Regions from separate parts of the Streptomyces sp. H51 genome, predicted to be linked through region 2. Evidence: riboswitches for the same ligand, from Rfam matches in the RefSeq annotation. Region 2 holds a riboswitch; each other region holds the start of a gene.

What was found. Region 2 has a riboswitch for cyclic di-AMP ahead of VKA29_RS10910 (M23 family metallopeptidase). Riboswitches for the same ligand answer to the same signal wherever they lie in the genome.
Positions count from the first base shown of each region.
Region 1: it holds a riboswitch for cyclic di-AMP, as region 2 does, so the genes downstream of both, VKA29_RS00980 (transglycosylase family protein) here and VKA29_RS10910 (M23 family metallopeptidase) in region 2, are expected to answer to the same signal.
Region 3: it holds a riboswitch for cyclic di-AMP, as region 2 does, so the genes downstream of both, VKA29_RS00215 (M23 family metallopeptidase) here and VKA29_RS10910 (M23 family metallopeptidase) in region 2, are expected to answer to the same signal.

Region 1 covers NZ_JAYMHD010000011.1:93,164-97,417, reverse strand. Annotated here, with positions in the region: gene VKA29_RS00985 (transglycosylase family protein) at 169-1,221, shown strand; cyclic di-AMP (ydaO/yuaA leader) riboswitch at 1,405-1,574, shown strand; gene VKA29_RS00980 (transglycosylase family protein) at 1,578-2,309, shown strand; gene eno (phosphopyruvate hydratase) at 2,647-3,951, shown strand; gene VKA29_RS00970 (FtsB family cell division protein) at 4,052-4,254, shown strand, end outside.
Region 2 covers NZ_JAYMHD010000038.1:79,107-83,360, forward strand. Annotated here, with positions in the region: gene VKA29_RS10900 (M16 family metallopeptidase) at 1-294, shown strand, start outside; gene VKA29_RS10905 (pitrilysin family protein) at 291-1,679, shown strand; cyclic di-AMP (ydaO/yuaA leader) riboswitch at 1,871-2,030, shown strand; gene VKA29_RS10910 (M23 family metallopeptidase) at 2,044-2,808, shown strand; gene VKA29_RS10915 (GntR family transcriptional regulator) at 3,024-3,719, shown strand.
Region 3 covers NZ_JAYMHD010000005.1:14,310-18,563, reverse strand. Annotated here, with positions in the region: gene VKA29_RS00230 (MarR family winged helix-turn-helix transcriptional regulator) at 1-137, opposite strand, end outside; gene VKA29_RS00225 (dihydrofolate reductase family protein) at 204-1,334, shown strand; tRNA gene VKA29_RS00220 (tRNA-Met) at 1,510-1,583, shown strand; cyclic di-AMP (ydaO/yuaA leader) riboswitch at 1,852-2,009, shown strand; gene VKA29_RS00215 (M23 family metallopeptidase) at 2,021-3,034, shown strand; gene VKA29_RS00210 (PrsW family intramembrane metalloprotease) at 3,207-4,254, opposite strand, start outside.

The sequences.
Region 1 (4,254 bases), on a different contig from region 2:
GTCCGCGGCCCGAGAACATGACACACGCTCAACTCTGTGATCTTCACGTGATCTGTGCGGCATTAACTTGTGACAAGTGATCCTCTGCCTATACCTTCACCCATCAACGCGGCTGCTTCGCGCACCGATTGCCGCGTGGGTCACCGCTGTCTCGCGAAAGGTCTCCGCATGCTCTCCGGGAACGGTCGTCACCGTCGCCCCCGCCAGGCTCCGGCTCTCCTCGTCGCGGCCGGAGTGACCGGCTCCGCCATCGCCATCCCGCTCCTGGGCGCCTCCGCGGCGAACGCCGCCGACGGTTCGACGTGGGACAAGGTGGCGGAGTGCGAGACCGGCGGCTCGTGGAGCGAGAACAGCGGCAATGGCTTCTCCGGCGGCCTGCGGCTGTCCCAGGAGGACTGGGAGAAGTACGGAGGCCTCGACTACGCGCCGAGCGCCGACCTGGCCAGCCGCAACCAGCAGATAGCCGTCGCCGAGAAGATGCTCGCCGACCAGGGCGTCGGCGCCTTCGCCACCTGCGGGCTGACCTCCGGGCTCGACAAGGACAAGGGCGCGGCCGACATCGACACCGGGATCGGTGACAACTCGTCCGACTCCACCGGCACCACCGACTCCACCGGCCTGTCCAACGGCTCGTCCGGCGCGTCGGGTGACGCGTCCGGCGGTGGTTCCGGCGTGTCCTCGCCGTCGGACGCCCTGTCCCGCGCCTCCGTGTCCCCCCGGGCGCCGAAGGGCTCCTCCAGGGCCACGGACAAGCCCGCCAAGTCCGACAAGTCCGCTTCGCCGTCCGCATCTCCGTCCGTGTCGCGGACGTCCGACGGCTCACCCGACGAAACGGTCGAAAGCGACGACACGGACAACTCGGAGCGGATGGTGGGCTCCTGGAACCTCGTCGACACCGGCTCCCTCGCCGCCGACGGCGACACCGGCACCGGCCGCCACCGCGGCGGCAGTGCCGAAGAAGCGGCGAACGGCCGCTCCACGGAAGCGTCCTCGGGCCGTCATGCCGCTCGCGCCGACGACGCCGACGGCGGCGACGCCGACGACGGCGACGTCTACACGGTCCACACCGGCGACACCCTCGCCTCCGTCGCGGACACGCTCGACGTCGACGGCGGGTGGCGCGAGCTCTACACCCTGAACAAGAAGGCGATCGGCGCCGACCCGGGCCACATCGTCCCCGGTCAGACCCTGCGAGTCGGGGCGGAAACGGGCGAAAACTAGCGGGAGTTGACGTCCGCTTTCGCTGTGGAATGTCCGGTTTGGCGAAAGTGTGGGATGAGTCTCAGAGGCCCTGATCGTCTTTGAAATCCGGTGGATTCCGTGTCTACGGTCATGACCGCTCGCCAACGCGGGCCCCGGCTGCCGCAACGCCGAATCCTGCCAGCGGCCGTCCGGGAACAGTCGTCGCGTCAAGCGCCGTAGGCAGGAGCGGGGGAACCAAGGTAGGCGCCGGGCCCGGCCCTTGAGGGGTGGGAACGGCTAGGGGTGGAGCCGCGCACCGCGAGGTGCGCGGCCGGGCAACTCAACCGGCCCGAACCCGACAGCTCACCTCGCAGGCGTCGGTGAGGGGATCAACCATGCTGTTCTCCGGCAAGGGCAAGCACCGTCGTCCGACCGTTCTCCAGCGCTCCACCCGCGCCGTCGCCGTCGCCGGTGTCACCGGCGCCGCCGTCGCCGCCCCGCTGCTGGCGGCCGGCAACGCCTCCGCCGCCACCGCCTCCGAGTGGGACGCCGTCGCCCAGTGCGAGTCCGGCGGCAACTGGTCCATCAACACCGGCAACGGCTACTACGGCGGTCTGCAGTTCTCCGCCTCCACCTGGGCCGCGTACGGCGGCACGCAGTACGCCTCCACGGCCGACCAGGCCGGCAAGGCGCAGCAGATCGCCGTCGCCGAGAAGGTCCTCGCCGGCCAGGGCAAGGGCGCCTGGCCGGTCTGCGGCACGGGCCTGTCCGGCGCCTCCTACGACGGCGCGGCCGGGGCGCCCTCCTCGTCGCCGTCCTCGTCGTCCTCGTCCTCCTCGTCCTCCTCGTCGAGCGGCGGCACCGCCTCCCGCTCCACCGAGCAGCAGGGCGCCTCCCGCTCCACCGAGCGCCCGGCGGTGACGTCGCAGAAGACCGTCACCACCCCGACCGGCAAGAAGGTCGAGAAGGGCGACGGCGAGTACAAGGTCGTCAAGGGCGACACGCTCTCCTCGATCGCCGCGGAGCACGACGTCAAGGGCGGCTGGAAGAAGGTGTTCCGGCTGAACAAGGACATCGTCGAGGACGCCGACCTCATCTACCCGGGCCAGCAGCTGCACCTGAAGTGACAGCCGTCCGGTAGCCGGATCACGGGCCCCCTCGGCCGCGTCCTGCACAGTGGACCGCCGTGGGGCCGTCCCCCCGGTCCCATGGGCTCCCCGCCCCGGTGCGTGTTCCCCCGTACGCACCGGGGCGGGGTTTTTCTCTGCCCTCGACGCCCGGTGTGCACGCGCTGTTCACCGCGCTTTGTTCCGGGGGTGAACAATAGGTACCGTCTGACCTTGTCCACGGGACGGTCGGTCGGCTGCCGACGGTCCCGGGACGGTTAGGCTCTAGTCGCAAGGCTGCAAGACGGGCCGTCAGGCCCAAGTGCCCCGCACTACCAGCGTCACATCCACGAAGGAGATGCTCGTGCCGTCCATCGACGTCGTCGTAGCCCGGGAAATCCTGGACTCCCGAGGCAATCCCACGGTCGAGGTCGAGGTCGGCCTCGACGACGGCAGCACGGGTCGTGCCGCCGTCCCCTCCGGCGCCTCCACCGGCGCCTTCGAGGCCATCGAGCTCCGTGACGGCGACCCGAACCGTTACCAGGGCAAGGGTGTCGAGAAGGCCGTCCTCGCCGTCATCGAGCAGATCGGCCCGGAGCTGGTCGGCTACGACGCCACCGAGCAGCGCCTGATCGACCAGGCGATGTTCGACCTGGACGCCACCGACAACAAGGGCTCGCTCGGCGCCAACGCCATCCTCGGCGTCTCGCTCGCCGTGGCCCACGCCGCCTCCGAGGCCAGCGACCTCCCGCTCTTCCGCTACCTGGGCGGCCCCAACGCGCACCTGCTCCCGGTGCCGATGATGAACATCCTGAACGGCGGCTCGCACGCCGACTCCAACGTGGACATCCAGGAGTTCATGATCGCCCCGATCGGCGCGGAGTCCTTCTCCGAGGCCCTGCGCTGGGGCACCGAGGTGTACCACACCCTCAAGAAGGTCCTGAAGTCCAAGGGCCTGGCCACCGGCCTGGGCGACGAGGGCGGCTTCGCCCCGAACCTCGGCTCCAACCGCGAGGCCCTCGACCTCATCCTGGAGGCGATCAAGGAGGCCGGCTACACCCCCGGCGAGCAGATCGCCCTCGCCCTCGACGTCGCCGCCTCCGAGTTCTACAAGGACGGCAAGTACCTCTTCGAGGGCAAGGAGCGCTCCGCCGCCGAGATGACGGAGTACTACGAGGAGCTCGTCGCGGCCTACCCGCTCGTCTCCATCGAGGACCCGCTGTTCGAGGACGACTGGGCCGGCTGGAAGGTCATCACCGACAAGCTCGGCGACAAGGTGCAGCTGGTCGGCGACGACCTGTTCGTCACCAACCCCGAGCGGCTGGCCCGCGGCATCGAGGAGGGCACCGCCAACGCCCTGCTGGTCAAGGTCAACCAGATCGGCTCGCTGACCGAGACCCTGGACGCGGTGGAGCTCGCCCAGCGCAACGGCTTCAAGTGCATGATGTCCCACCGCTCCGGCGAGACCGAGGACGTCACCATCGCCGACCTGGCCGTCGCCACCAACTGCGGTCAGATCAAGACCGGCGCCCCGGCCCGCTCCGAGCGCGTCGCCAAGTACAACCAGCTGCTGCGCATCGAGGAGATCCTCGACGACGCCGCGGTCTACGCCGGCCGCAGCGCCTTCCCGCGCTTCAAGGGCACCCAGGTCTCCAAGGGCTGACCCCGGCACGGCCGCTCACGAGCCGGTCGTACGTACGTCCCCGTACGCGGTCCCGTACCGTGTGCGGGGACGTACGCGCGTGTGAAGGGGAGGCGGGGACATGGCCGGCAGGGACCGCGACCGGTTCTCCACCACGACCAGGATCAAGCTGCTCGGCGAGCAGACGGCGGCCCGGGTCTACCGCTCGCAGACCAGACGCCAGGCCCGCCGCTCCCGGCTGACCAGCCGGGCGGCGCTGCTCGCCCTCGTCGTGTGCACCCTGGTCGTCGCGCTCGCCTACCCGATACGGCAGTACGTCTCCCA
Region 2 (4,254 bases):
CGCGAGTGGCTGGACCGGCTCGGCACGGTCGCCGGCCGCGCCGACGAACTGTGCCGGTACGCCGTCCTCTTCGGCGACCCGCAGCTCGCCCTGACCGCCGTGCGGCGCGTGCTCGACGTGACGGCCGAGGAGGTGCGGGACGCCGCCAGGGCGCGCCTGCGCCCCGACAACCGCGCGGTGCTCGTCTACGAGCCCGTCGCCGCCGAGGTCGCGGAGGCCGCGGACCCGCCCGAGGACCCGGAGGCCGAGGCCACCGTGGAAGGCACCGACGTCAACGAGGAGGCGGCCAAGTGACCGAGCTCGCCACGATGGAGTTCCACCCCCGGCCCCGCGCGGGCGAGGCCAGGCCCTGGGCGTTCCCGGCCCCCGAGCGCGGCACGCTCGACAACGGGCTGACGGTGCTGCACTGCCACCGCCCCGGCCAGCAGGTCGTCGCCGTGGAGGTGCTCCTGGACGCCCCCCTGGACGCCGAGCCGGCCGGCTTCGACGGCGTCGCCACGATCATGGCCCGCGCCTTCTCCGAGGGCACCGACAAGCACTCCGCCGAGGAGTTCGCCGCCGAGCTGGAGCGCTGCGGCGCCACCCTCGACGCGCACGCCGACCACCCCGGCGTCCGCCTGAGCCTGGAGGTGCCGGTCTCCCGCCTGGCCAAGGCGCTCGGTCTGGTGGCCGACGCCCTGCGGGCGCCCGCCTTCGCCGACAGCGAGGTCGAGCGGCTGGTGCGCAACCGCCTCGACGAGATCCCGCACGAGCTGGCCAGCCCCGCCCGGCGCGCCGCCAAGGAACTGTCGAAGGAACTCTTCGCGGCGGACTCGCGGATGTCGCGCCCGCGCCAGGGCACCGAGGACACCGTCTCCGACATCGACTCCGCGGCCGTACGCGCCTTCTACGAGAAGCACGTCCGCCCCGTGACCGCCACCGCCGTGGTCGTCGGCGACCTCACCGGCATCGACCTCGACGCCCTGCTCGGCGACACCCTCGGCTCCTGGACCGGCCCGGCGGCCGAGCCGCGCCCGGTGCCGCCGGTGATCGCCGACGACACCGGCCGCGTCGTCATCGTCGACCGTCCCGGCGCCGTCCAGACCCAGCTGCTCATCGGCCGGGTCGGACCCGACCGGCACGACCGTGTGTGGCCCGCGCAGGTGCTCGGCACCTACTGCCTGGGCGGCACCCTCACCTCCCGCCTGGACCGCGTGCTGCGGGAGGAGAAGGGCTACACCTACGGCGTGCGCGCCTTCGCCCAGGTGCTGCGGTCCGCGCCGGACGGTTCGGGCGCCGCGATGCTCGCCATCAGCGGCTCCGTGGACACCCCGAACACCGGCCCCGCGCTGCACGACCTGTGGACGGTGCTGCGCACCCTGGCGGCGGAGGGCCTGACCGACGCGGAGCGTGACGTCGCCGTGCAGAACCTCGTCGGCGTCGCGCCGCTGAAGTACGAGACCGCGGCCGCCGTGGCGAGCACGCTGGCCGACCAGGTCGAGCAGCACCTGCCGGACGACTTCCAGGCGACGCTGTACCGGCGGCTCGCCGAGACCGGCACCGTGGAGGCCACGGCGGCGGCCGTGAGCGCGTTCCCGGTGGACCGCCTGGTGACCGTCCTCGTCGGTGACGCGTCCCGGATCAAGGAGCCCGTCGAGGCCCTCGGCATCGGCGAAGTGACCGTCGTGCCCGCCGAGTAGCCGCACCCGCGGGCGGGGGCCCCGGTGACCGACGGGTCACCGGGGCGCTCTTGTGCCCGAATTGAGGCGGAGGCTGCCCGTCTGCCCTGTGGCATGCGCTACAAAAGCGGTCTTCCGTTTGGGGATGGAGAGGCGGCCCGTTTAGCGTCTTCCGGGCTGTTCGTCAGGCAGTGCGCCGCACCCGCGGCACCGGACAGCCATCGCCGAGTCCCCGTACGGCGCGAGCCAGGGGAGCCGGGGACCCACGTCCCTGGGGTGAATCGGACGCCCGCGCCGCGGCGAGGGGGCCCGTAGGAGACCTTCCTGCTCCGAACCCGTCAGCTAACCCGGCAGGCGAGAGGGAAGGAAAGGACCAGCCACACACATGGCGTTCACCTGCGCCACCGGCAAGCACCGCCGCCCCAGCCGTCTCAGGAGCACCACCGCGCGCGCGGCGGGCATGGCGACCCTCGCGACCACCGGTGTCGTCGGCGCTCTGGCCGCCCCGGCGCTCGCCGCCGACAACACGGTCGAGCGGACCGGCCTGCTCCCCGTCGTCAGCCTCGGCGACGCGGTCGCCGAGAAGATCGACGCCCAGGCGGAGGCCCAGCAGCAGGCCGCCGAGGACGCCGCGATCGAGAAGGCCGCCGAGCGGGCCGCGCGCGAGAAGGCCGCCGCGCTGGCCGCGCAGGAGCGCGAGGCCAAGGCGCGCGCCGCCCGCGAGGCCGAGCGCGAGCGCCTCAACGCGTTCACGTCGCCGATCGCGCACTCGTACGTCTCCACCGGCTACCGCACCGGCGGCTCCGTGTGGTCCTCCGGCAGCCACACGGGAATCGACTTCCACGCCGCGAGCGGCACGGCGGTGCACGCCGCCGGAGCCGGCACGGTCGTCGAGGCCGGCTGGGGCGGGGCGTACGGCAACCAGGTCGTGATCAGGATGGCCGACGGCATGTACACCCAGTACGGCCACCTGTCGTCCATCGCCGTCTCGGTGGGCCAGACGGTGGCCCCGGGACAGCGGATCGGCCTGTCCGGCGCCACCGGCAACGTGACCGGACCCCACCTGCACTTCGAGGTCCGCACCACCCCCGAGTACGGCTCGGACGTCGACCCGCTCGCCTACCTGCGCAGGCACGGCGTGAACCTCTGAGGACGGATCACCGGTCCGCCGCAACTCCGCTCCGACCCGAGCCCCGGCCCACCGGCCGGGGCTTTCGGCGTTCCGTCTCCCCGGCCGTCCGGCCCGTTGACCAAAAAATATCCCTGGATTCCGGCCCGCCGTCGGAAATTCCGGCCCATTGCATTAGAGTCACTGAACACACGTCAATCGTCGACGTTTCACGGGGATTAATGCGGAGGTCGGTCATGCGCATTCCCGCGCACTCGGTGTGCACGGCCATTCGGGACGACATCGTCGCGGGTGTCCACGAGCGCGGCGGCCGGCTCACCGAGGAAGTCCTCGCCCGCCGCTACGGCGTCTCCCGCGTCCCCGTCCGCGAGGCCCTGCGCACGCTGGAGGCGGAGGGCTTCGTGGTGACCCGGCGGCACGCGGGCGCGTGCGTCGCCGAGCCGACCGAGCAGGAGGCCGCCGACCTGCTGGAGATGCGCGTGCTGCTGGAGCCGCTGGGCGCCGCGCGGGCCGCCCAGCGGCGCACCGAGGCCCACCTGAAGGTGCTGCGCGGCCTGGTCAGGCTGGGTCAGGAGCGCGCCAGGAGGGGCAACAGCGACGACCTGCGCTCGCTGGGCGGCTGGTTCCACGAGACGCTCGCCCAGGCCTCCCGCAGCCCCGCGCTGACCTCGATGCTGACCCAGCTGCGCCAGAAGATCTCCTGGATGTACGCCGTGGACGCGCCGGCCGACCCGATGGAGTCCTGGGCGGAGCACGGGGCGATCGTCGACGCGGTGGCACGCGGCGACGGTGAGCGCGCGCGGGCGGTCACGGCGCTGCACACCGAGCGCTCCACCACCGCGCACCGGCTGCGCTTCGGCGGCGGGGCGGACCGCGCCGACCGTGTGAGGAACTCGCAACATCCCGTAAACATGTCTGGCCTGCGGTATTAACATGCGCGCCGTATACAAAGAGCAGATATTCAGCCGGGCTCTATTTCTGCTGCCCTTTTCCGTGCGCGCCGTGAATTCCCGCCCGCGCGCCTTCCGCATGTCCGCGTGACGAATACCGCCATCCGATCAGCCGCCATCCGATCACCCGCCATTGCGTCCGGCCTCCGGCCCGTGAACGACAATTCCACGGACCCGCCGACTTCACGCGCGCCCGCCCCACGCCAGGGGCACCCGCCCGTTCCGCGGCGAAGCCGCCCGGATCCGGCCCGCACCACGCTCGCACCACGCCCGGGACTGCCCGGGACCGCCCGCGCTCGGTCCGCGAGCCGGCGAGTCGCACGCACCCGGCTCGGGGGAGAGGGCGGCACAGCCGCACACCGGCGGGGGATGGTGGAACCGCCCCGGCCCGTCCTGTGCCACGGCGGCGCCGCCCGTACCCGCCCCGTCCCACGACGAAGCCGCTCCCGCCCCGCGCTACGGCGAATCGGCCCCCGCCCCACGACGAAGCCGCGCCGCCCCCTGCGGGGTGACGCGG
Region 3 (4,254 bases), on a different contig from region 2:
AGGATGGAGTAGTACAGGTGCGGCATGCCGGCGTCCTGCTGGAGCTGCCGGTCGAGCGCGTCCTCCAGGAGGTGCGTCGCCGCGAGGTAAGCGCGCCAGGCGCGCTGCTCGTCCGGGGTGAGCCAGCGGGGTGTCATGCCACCAGTGTAAGTTTGTTTCAAACTTGAACCAGGACCGCCCGCCTCCGAGAGTGAGCGCGCTCGATGCCGCATCCCTACGTCCTGCTGTCCGCCGCCGTCTCCCTGGACGGCTACCTCGACGACACCGGCCCCGAGCGGCTCCTGCTCTCCGGCCCGGCGGACTTCGACCGGGTCGACGAGGTACGTGCTTCCGTCGACGCGATCCTGGTCGGTGCCGGGACGATCCGGGCCGACAACCCGCGGCTGCTGGTCAACTCGGAGCGTCGCCGCGCCGACCGGGTGGCCGCGGGCCGGTCCGCCTACCCGCTCAAGGTCACCGTCAGCGCGTCGGGGGAACTCGATCCGGCGGCGCGGTTCTGGCACACGGGCGGCGAGAAGGTCCTCTACACGACGGACCAGGGCGCCGAGCGGGCCCGCGCGCTGGGGCTCGCCGCCGACATCGTCGCGCTGGGCGACGACGTCGGCTGGCGGCCGCTGCTGCGGCACCTGCACGACGTCCGGGGGGTGCGCCGTCTCATGGTGGAGGGCGGGGGGCTCGTGCACACCCAGCTGCTCCAGCAGGGGCTCGCCGACGAACTGCAGCTCGCGCTGGCGCCGCTGTTCGTGGGCGACCCCGCCGCGCCGCGGCTGTTCGGTCCGGGGGCGTACCAGGGCGGGCGGCTGCGGCTGCTGGAGACGCGGCGGATCGAGGACGTCGTCCTCATGCGGTACGAGCCGACGGCCCCCGGGACCGGGGAGGTCGCCGTGGCCGCCGACCGTCACTGGCTCGCCCTCGCGTGCGAGCTGGCGGCGCTGTGTCCGCCGTCGCGGACGGCGTTCAGCGTGGGGGCGGTGGTGGTGGCCGGTGACGGTACGGAGCTGGCCCGGGGGTACTCCCGGGAGGGGGACGATCCTGTGGTGCACGCGGAGGAGGCGGCTCTGGCGAAACTGGATCCCGCCGATCCCCGGCTCGCCGGCGCCACGGTCTACAGCAGCCTCGAGCCGTGCGCCCGGCGCGCGTCCCGGCCCAAACCGTGCGCGCGGCTGATCCTCGATGCGGGGGTACGGCGGGTGGTGACGGCGTGGCGGGAACCCGACACGTTCGTCGAAAGCGCCGACGGCAGCGGGCTGTTGGCGGGGGAGGGGGCCGACGTGGTCGTGCTGCCGGAGTACGCGGAGCGGGCCCAGGCGCCCAATCGGCATCTGGTGGGGTAGCGGCGGCCCGCGGTGGCGTTGGGGGTGCCTGCGGCGGCCTGTGGCGGTTCGGTGGGGGACCGCGTAGCGCTGGCGGTGGGGGGTGGGTCCCGCCCGTACGCGGCCGACGGCGCGCGGCGCGGAGAAGCGCGTGTGCTTGCCGTCCTGCGCATGGCGTACACTGGTGACACACCGACGCGGGGTGGAGCAGCTCGGTAGCTCGCTGGGCTCATAACCCAGAGGTCGCAGGTTCAAATCCTGTCCCCGCTACTCAAGGCCGACGGCCGGGATCTTCAAAGGTCCCGGCCGTCGGTGTTTTCGTGCGGTCGGTGACTGTCGGTGATGGGTCGGCCGCCGTGCGCAGTGTGGTCCCCGGGTTGCGCGAGGGGTGAACTCGCCCGTTTTTAGGCGGTCATGGGGATGTACGTCCGATGCGGATTCGTTAATGATCAAGCGGAACGGCTTGGAAACGAGCCCCTGCGTCTATTAACGTTCGATAACGCAGCGCGGTCGTCCCAGCCGTCACAAGAGGCGGCTCCGTGCGCACGCGCCGAATCCCGCAAGGGAACCGGGGAACCACCACTCTGGGGTGAATCGCGCGAATACCGCCGTGGGATCACGGTGGATACACGCGCGTAGGAGACCTTCCTGCTCCGAACCCGTCAGCTAACCCGGTAGGCGAGAAGGAAGGAAAGGAGCACGCCCACGTGGCGTCCAACCGGCCTGCCCCGACAGCCCCGTTCCAGCCGAGTGACACCTTCGGCTACGGCAGCTACCGCACCGACGAGGGCCCGTGGGAGGCATGGAACCCCACAGAGGATTCCGTCCGCCCCGTACGCGGCCGGCACCGCGTCTCCAAGCAGCGAGGCGGGGGACTCGCCCGCAGCTCCACGGTCCTGGGCGTCGGTGTCATAGCCGCCGTCGGCGCGGGCGGCATGGCCAGCGCCAACACCGGCAAGCCGCCGGTGTCCATCTCCATGCCCGACCTGCCCTCGGTCGGCTCGCTGATCTCCGACGACGAGCCCGAGCCGCAGGGCTCCGCCACTCCGCTCAGCAGCGTCGGCGTGACCTCCGCGGAGAACACCAAGGACGCCGGCGAGGCGCTGCGCGACCGCATCATGGCGCAGGCCGAGTCGCAGCAGGTCCAGGTCGAGACCAAGACGCAGCGGGCCACCGAGGCCGCCCTCGCCAAGCAGGTCGCCGACGCGGCCGAGCAGGCCGAGAAGGCGGCCGCCGCCAAGGCCGCCGCCGCGAAGGAGAAGGCGGAGGCGGAGGCCAAGAGGAAGGCCGAGGCCGCGCGCCTCGCCGAGCTGGCCAAGCAGTACACGCTGCCGACCTCCTCGTACACCATCACCTCGACCTTCGGTCAGGCCGGCTCCATGTGGTCCTCCGGCTACCACACCGGCCTCGACTTCGCCGCCCCGACCGGCACGCTCATCAAGGCCGTCCACAGCGGGACCATCACCGAGGCCGGCTGGGCGGGGTCGTACGGCTACCGCACGATCCTGACCCTGGACGACGGCACCGAGCTGTGGTTCTGCCACCAGTCGTCGATCAGCGTGAGCGTGGGTCAGAAGGTCAGCACCGGTGACGTCATCGGGCGCGTGGGCGCCACCGGGAACGTGACCGGCCCGCACCTGCACCTCGAGGTTCACGCGGGCGGGCAGGCCAGCGGCATCGACCCGATGGCCTGGCTGCGCGGCAAGGGACTCAACCCCTGATCTCTCCCTGATCCCCGGCGGTCCTGACGGCAAACCCCCCGACGTCAGGACTGCCGGTCAGGCGTGCCCGGGAACTCCGGGAACACCGCCGGCGGAGCGTCGGCGACCGGCGACGACGCGGCGGATGCGCGTGCCAGGGCCCGCGCCGCCGGGAAGATCCGAACGACAGGGCCTAGGAGCGGTACGGGTTGTACGCGGGGTTCGCGGGATGCCCGTACGCCGGCCAGGGCGCTGCGACGACCGGCACCGGGGGAGCCGTCACCCGGGCCGCGTGGTCCAGGGCCGGCCGCGCGATCTCGCGCCGCCACCACAGCTCGGCCAGCAACTCCCGTTCCCGTACGACGAAGTCGGCGTCCGCGCGTCCGCGCCGTCCCCGGTGCCGCAGGAACGCCAGCGACGTCGCGTACGCCTCGTACTCGGCCACCGTCCGCCCGGCCGGCTTGCCGAAGCGGTGTCGGGCGTAGTCGCGGGCCGTCCGCCGCGCCCGCATGGAACCGAGCGCGTACGGCTCGGCCGGCGTCAGCCAGCCGGCGAGGACGTACGGCGGCAGTTCCTCGCGCACGGTCCGCAGTTCGCGCTGCCGCGTCCAGATGACCAGCCACGTCAGCAGCCCGAACGCGGGCACCATGAAGGCCGCGTACACCGCGAAGAACCCGAACTCGCCGAACGTCGCCGAGCCGTTCCACAGTGCGTGCATGCCCATGGCGAGCAGCAGCCCGGAGAGCGGGACGAGCACTCGCCGGACGTGCTGCCGTTCCGCCGAGAGGGCGGCCACGCCGAACCCGATGCCGGTCAGGACGGTGAACAGGGGGTGCGCGAACGGCGACATGACGACGCGGACGAAGAAGGTCGCCGCGGTGACGGAGGCGATGCCGCTGTCGCCGGTGAGCCGGTCGGTGCCGAAGGCGGTGCCGAGGTAGAGGATGTTCTCGGTGAACGCGAAGCCGGTGGCGGTGATCCCGGCTATGACCACCCCGTCGACGATGCCCGTGAAGTCCCGTCTGCGGAAAAGGAACACCAGCAGCACGGCCGCGGCCTTCGCGGACTCCTCGACGACCGGCGCTATGACCGTCGCGCCGAGGGTGTCCGCGCTCGCCGGGTCCGCGGTCGACGTCGCTATCCATCGGGTCGCGAAGCTGTTGGCGACGATCGCTATCAGCGCCGCCGCGCAGGCGCCCCACGCGAAGGCGAACACCAGGTTGCGCCACGGGCCGGGGGCG